Regions from separate parts of the Cetobacterium sp. NK01 genome, predicted to be linked through region 1. Evidence: riboswitches for the same ligand, from Rfam matches in the RefSeq annotation. Region 1 holds a riboswitch; each other region holds the start of a gene.
The links. A riboswitch is a leader RNA that binds a small molecule or an ion and turns the genes downstream of it on or off. The one in region 1 is predicted to bind cobalamin.
Positions count from the first base shown of each region.

Region 2: another riboswitch for cobalamin. It lies ahead of NON08_RS07585 (TonB-dependent receptor); the one in region 1 lies ahead of NON08_RS10760 (cobyric acid synthase).
Region 3: another riboswitch for cobalamin. It lies ahead of NON08_RS05340 (sirohydrochlorin cobaltochelatase); the one in region 1 lies ahead of NON08_RS10760 (cobyric acid synthase).

Region 1 covers NZ_JANIBO010000002.1:328,567-330,846, reverse strand. The annotation lists gene NON08_RS10765 (hypothetical protein) at 1-622, opposite strand, end outside; cobalamin riboswitch at 806-984, shown strand; gene NON08_RS10760 (cobyric acid synthase) at 1,111-2,280, shown strand, end outside.
Region 2 covers NZ_JANIBO010000001.1:1,552,149-1,554,428, reverse strand. The annotation lists gene NON08_RS07585 (TonB-dependent receptor) at 1-1,116, opposite strand, end outside; cobalamin riboswitch at 1,142-1,311, opposite strand; gene NON08_RS07580 (methylated-DNA--[protein]-cysteine S-methyltransferase) at 1,431-1,907, shown strand; gene putP (sodium/proline symporter PutP) at 1,923-2,280, opposite strand, start outside.
Region 3 covers NZ_JANIBO010000001.1:1,056,764-1,059,043, forward strand. The annotation lists gene NON08_RS05335 (ABC transporter ATP-binding protein) at 1-921, opposite strand, end outside; cobalamin riboswitch at 1,083-1,262, shown strand; gene NON08_RS05340 (sirohydrochlorin cobaltochelatase) at 1,384-2,226, shown strand; gene NON08_RS05345 (ABC transporter substrate-binding protein) at 2,271-2,280, shown strand, end outside.

The sequences.
Region 1 (2,280 bases):
GAATATCTTGGAAAGATTCTTCTCCTAAATCAGCTTTTATAGGTTCGATTAATTCGTTAAAAGATTTAAGGTTGTTTTGGTAGAAGTTTAGGACTTCAGCTTCTACAGTTTTTTCTTCGCTTTGTAAAGTGCTATAGCTTTTTTCACACTCTTCAATAAAATTTGACAAACTTTTTTTGAAAAAATATTTTAGCTCAAAAGACACTATAGGGTGAAAACTATGTTTACTTTCTAATAAAATAGTCTCTAGGTGAATGTTACATTTATTTTCATTTATTTCATTTAAATGAAGATTAGTTTCTATTTTAAATTTATCTCCCTCTGTTAGTATAAAATCTAATCCTTTGTTTACCTCTGGTTTTTTTAAATATAACTTATGTGTTTTGTTACCAAAGGTAACATCTAACAAAAAAGCCTCATCATTTACAGCAGCATTAACTTTTGTATTTAAAATATCTTTAACTTTAAGATCTTCATATGATTTATTTGAATTTTTTGCTCCTACTAACCATTTTTTTAAATTTCTTGGGTTTAAAGCAAAAAGTTCTACAAACATAGGAGGTACATTAATAATTTTATCCTCAATAATAAGAGGTTGTTTATTTGTTTTTACATCATTCATATTTAATCACTCCCTTATAAAATTTAATATTGTCACATTTAATTTACGAATAAATTTTGTTTTTCTTTTTTATTTCTTGAAAGTTTTTATATGAAAATATATACGTAAAATTAAGTTTAATTTTTAAACATAAACTTTTAAAAAAGGTTGACTTGTGCATAATCATTATGTATAATTATGATAAATATGTATAATATTTATGGTTCAATAATTTGATTAAAAGGAAAGTTGAGTGAAAATCTCGCACGGTCCCGCCACTGTAAGGAGGACGAAATTAGACTAAGCCACTGTAGTTTTTATGGGAAGGCCTAAGAGTAGGATGAATCTGAGTCAGGATATCTGCCATGAATATAAAAGAAAATATAAAATCTGCGGTGAACAGATTTGTATTTAGAACTGTCAATTTCAATTCTAATTAGCAATATTCTATTCATTTTCGCATTTTTTATATTTCCGCTAAACTTCACAAATTTAGGAGAAATGATATTATGAAACATAAGAACATAATGGTTGTTGGGACGTCTTCAGGAGCAGGGAAGAGTATAACAGTTACAGGCTTATGTAGAGCATTTTTTAAAGATGGATACACAGTTTCACCTTTTAAATCTCAAAATATGGCACTGAACTCTTATATAACAAAAGATGGACATGAGATGGGGCGAGCACAAGCTCTTCAGGCGATGGCATGTGAGATAGAAGCTCACTATACAATGAATCCTATTTTATTAAAACCCACAGGGGATAGAAGGATTCAAGTGATTGTCAACGGAAAGTCTATCGGAAATATGGGAGGACTTGAATACGGAGATTATAAATCAAAGTTAAAAAAAGATATAATTCAAGCTTATAATACGATTAAAGATGAAAATCAAATATGTGTTATAGAGGGAGCAGGAAGCCCTGTAGAATTAAATATAAAGCAAGATGATATAGTAAACATGGGATTAGCTGAAATGGTTGATGCTCCTGTTATTTTAGTTGCAGATATTGATAGAGGTGGAGTTTTTGCATCAATTTATGGAACAATATCTCTTATGGAACCAGAAGAGAGAGCTAGAGTAAAAGGTGTAATTATAAATAAGTTTAGAGGAAATGTTGATATATTAAAACCAGGATTAGAAAAAATAGAGGAACTGACAGGAGTTCCAATTTTAGGAGTTATGCCATACTTTGAACTAGACATAGAGGATGAGGATGGGGTAACAGAAAAATTTAATAAGATTAAATCAAAAACTGCAGATATAACAGTTTCGGTTATAAAATTAAAACATATATCGAATTTTACAGATATTGATGCTTTACTAGCAAATAAAGATGTAAATGTTAATTATGTGACATCATTTCATGAACTAGGAAATGAAGACATGATAGTTATACCTGGATCTAAAAATACAATAGATGATTTAAAAGATATAAAAGAGAAAGGAATCGCACAAGAGATTATAAAAATGTCTAGAAAAGGAACTCCTATTATTGGGATATGTGGAGGATTTCAAATTTTAGGAGAAAAAGTGTTAGATCCTTATGGAATAGAGGGAGATATAAAAGAACTTCCAGGACTAGGACTTTTAGACATAGAAACTACAATGGAAAAAGAGAAGGTAACAACACAGTATACAGGATTATTAAAAGGAGAAACTGGGTTATTAAAAGGATTA
Region 2 (2,280 bases), on a different contig from region 1:
TTGCCTTCTGTATCCTTGAGTAAATCTAAACTTCTCTATTGTAGAACTATTTATTATAAATCCACCTAAAGAGTTTTTTTCAGATTTTCCATTTCCATAAGCAAAATCTCTTGTCTCTCCCTGATAAATATCTCCACCAAATACAACATAATTCTCATCTAAATATGAATATTTAAGTTGTGGCTTTAAATATTTAACTTCTGTCTTGTAATTACTTCCATTTGAAGAGTAGTTTTCATGAGCATATCTTCCTAATAGTTTAAATTCTAAATCAGAATTTATATTATATAAGTAATCTCCTACAAAATTATTTTTCTCTGTTTTTCCATCAATTCTCCAAGCATTTGGATTAGATTGTGTTCTGTCTTCATTAACTTCATCTTTAGTCAATGCTCCCGGAGCTTTAAAATCATTTTTAGAATAATTATATTTAAATTTTAACTCTCCATCATTAAGTTTATATCTACTTCTAAATCCAAAACTTTGTAAATCATCTTTAGAATAATCCCTATATCCATCTTTTTCTTTTTTCAAATAATCTACTTCAACTAAAAGCTTTTCTCCTATTTTAGTTCCATATGTAATTTGCTGTTTTTTTAATCCATAAGATCCTATTTCACTATTTAAGCTTCCATAATTTTTTTTATTTTCAGGTGCTTTTGTCACTATATTTATTGTTCCTCCAACTGCTCCATCTCCGTATAAAACTGACCCTCCAGAAGGTATTACTTCAATTCTCTCTATATTATCTACTGGAATATTGCTTGTTTGATATCCTGATAAATCAATCGAATTAATTGGCGCTCCATCAACTAATACTATAACATTTGACTTTGCTGTAGGCCCTTGACCTCTTATATCAAAAGCGGCATCTGCTCCACCCATCTCTTTTACAGTGACACTTGATACTAATTTTAAAGCTTCTGCTACTGTTTTCGCTCCCCTTTGCGTTATCTCTTCCCCTGTTAATACAGTTATATTTTTAGGTATATCTGCTATTGTTGTCTCTGTATTTTCACTTGTTATAACACTTTCTTCTAACTTCACAACCTTGTCTTGTCCCATTGATAAACTAGATGCAAGAATCAATCCTGCAATATAAAATCTTTTTTTCATTTAATTTAATCCTCCCATTCTGTCACTCGCAGTTTATTTTTATGGCAGGTATCCTGACTCAACTTCATCCTCCAATAGCCCTTCCCAGTTTCCCAGTGGTTTATCTATTTTTGTCCATTTTACAGTGGCGTGACCGTTTAAGCTTTTCACTTAATTCCCTTTTAATTTATAAAAACCATAACGTCTTATTATACTATAATCACTTCATTTTTAAAAGTTTTAAACAATAAGTGAACAAAATATATTTTAAATTAACCTTGATTTATTTATATTTTTTAAGTACAATTTAGATAAAAAATTTTTAAGGAGAGTTTATGAAAAATATTATCCCAGGTTATTTTTATATTTTTGACACTCCATTTGGTTTACTTAAAATTGAAGAATTAAATAATGAAATTATTAAAATTGAACTTAACAACCCTACTTCAAATAGAACTTTTAAACTTACAAAATTTTTAAAAGAGTCGTTTAAAGAGATTGATGAATTTCTAAATGGCAAGAGAAAAAAATTTACATTTAAAATAAATCCTATTGGAACAGAGTTCCAAAAATCTGTTTGGACAGCATTACTTAATATTCCTTATGGAGAAGTTAAAACTTATAAAGATATTGCAATTGCTATTGGCAATCCTAAGGCATGTAGAGCTGTGGGATTAGCAAACAACAAAAATCCCATCCCCATAGTTATTCCTTGTCATAGAGTAATTGGTTCTAATGGCAAACTAACTGGATATGCCTATGGATTATCTATAAAATCCCATTTACTTAATTTAGAAAAAGGTGCAAAATAATTTTGCACCTTTTTTTTAAGCTTCAACTACATTTTTAAAAACTACTTTCTCTACTATATAAACCGTTATTAAATTAGTAAAAAATCCTGGTAATAACTCATACATATAACTATCTAATCCTAAAACTTTCCACATTAAAAATATAAACATTCCAACTAAAATTCCCGATAAAACACTTTTACTATTCACATTTTTAAAATAAAGCACCGATATTATCGCTGGTCCAAATATTGTTCCAAAACCTCCCCATGCGTAAGCTACTAATGACAGTACTTTAGCATTTTGATTTAAAGCAAATAGTAATGCTAATAAAGCGATTACAACAACACATAGTCTTCCAACCCACATTATCTCTTTGTCAGAAACATCTTTT
Region 3 (2,280 bases), on a different contig from region 1:
TCCAGATATTCCTTTTTGATATATATCAACAAGACCAACCATTCTCATAATTCTAAGTCTAAAACGATCAACTAAAAGTAAGAAAGATAAAATAACTCCCATTGTAACTCCATCTTTTATATAGAGATAACCACCAGCCAAAATAATTATAAGTTGTGTTATATTTGAGTAAAAAGTAACTCCAGAAACAATTAAGCTAGAAGGGACCATATTTCTCTTTTCACTTTCTAAAAGAGTAGAGTTTTTTTCAAAAAATCTTTTCTGTGCATAATCTTCTAAATAATTATCTTTTAAAAAAGCAATTGTTCTTAAAATATCATGAAGATTAGCAGAAAGTAGACCTGAATTTTTTCGAACATTTCGATGTCCCGCTTTCATTTTTTTATTTTCTCTATAAACAAATATTAATGTTAATGGTAAAGGAAATAAGGTAATCAATGAAAGTTTTAAATCAAAATCAAACATAATAAAAATAGAGGCTAAAATAGTTATAACAGAGAAAATGAAATCTTCTAAACCTCTATGACAAAGAGTAGAAACACTATCTAAGTCATTAATAACTCTAGATATTAAATCTCCACTTTGATTTTTCTTAAAAAATTCACTAGGTTGATTTAAAAGTTTACTTAAAAGGTCATTTCTCATACTTTGTTTAATCTTACTTCCCATTAATTTTCCATTGGCTTGTGAATTAACAGCGAAGATTAATCGTAAAATATAAAGAACTATTAAAACTACAGAAAATTTTAACAGTAGATTAATATTTTTAGATGGAAGAGCATCATCAATTAAATTTTTAATTAAAAGAGGAGAGTAAACGTCAATAGCAGTCATAGCTAACCTAACACTTAAAAAGAGAATAAGAAGTTTATTTTCCTTTTTTAAATAGTAAATAAGAGTTCCAAAAGATGTCTTTTTCATAAAAAATTTCTCCTTAATATACATTTCTTTCTAACTTTAATAGTAACTTTTTTTTTATATAAAAGTCAATACTTAGCATAATAAATAATATAAATAATAGATGATAATGTTATAAATTTTAGATAATTTGATTGAAATTTGTACGATAAAGTGTTAATATTAATTAGATAAACTGTAATGGTTCAATTTGATTAAAAGGGAATTGAGTGTAAATCTCAAACGGTCCCGCCACTGTATAGAGGATGAAAATAGCAATACCACTGAGGTAATTTTAACCTTGGGAAGGGCTGTTAGTAGGGTGAATCTAAGTCAGGAGACCTGCCATTATTTAAAATTCTGCGAGGACAGAGAAGGTAAAGAAAATTACGCTTCTCTTTTAGTATTTCCAAAAGGGAGGTTTTTTTTATTGGTGAAAATTTTTGATTTAAAATAGTATATTAAAATGATATAGGGAGATTAGGTATGAATTTTTACAAAAACATGGAAAAAGGTGCAATTATAGCAGCACATTTTGGAACAACACACGAAGATACAAAAGAAAAAACAATAGATATAATAAATGAAAAATTAAAGAAAGAGTTTGATAAACTTGATTTTTTTCAAGTTTATACATCAAGAATTATAAATAGAATATTATCTAAAAGAGGTATTGAAAATTTAAATACTTCTCAAATTTTAGAGAAATTAATAGAACAAGGCTATCAACATGTAATTATACAACCTACTTACATAATAAATGGAACAGAGATGGAAGCTCTTAAAAGAGAAGTAGAGATTTACTCTGATAAATTTGAAGATATTAGAGTAGGAACTCCTTTATTGACAGAAGTGCAGGATTATTTTAACTTAATTGAAGTTATAGAAAAAGAAATTGGCAATTTAAAACACGATGAAGGTGTTGTAATGATAGGACATGGAACAGAACATCCAGCATTGTCAGCATATCCTATGCTGGCCTACATAACTAGAGATTTAAAAAACTCTATATATATTGGGACTGTTGAGGGATATCCTAGTTTAGAAAATGTTGTGAAAGAATTAAAAAGAGATAATAAAAGAAAAGTTACTTTAATGCCTCTTATGTTTGTGGCAGGAGATCATGCTAAAAATGATATAGCAGAAGATTGGAAAGAGGCTCTAGAAGAAAATGGTTTTGAGATAGAGGTAAATTTAAAAGGACTGGGAGAGATTGAATCTATTCAAAATATATTTATAGAGAAAGCTAAAGAGTTAGAATCTAGACAACCTGAAGACATATTAGTAAAAAAAGCAGAGTATGCTAAAGGAAGAAAAGCTTCTCATTAATTGGAAGAGTTAAACTCTTCCGCTTTTTATTAAAAGGAGAAAGTATGAAAAAAA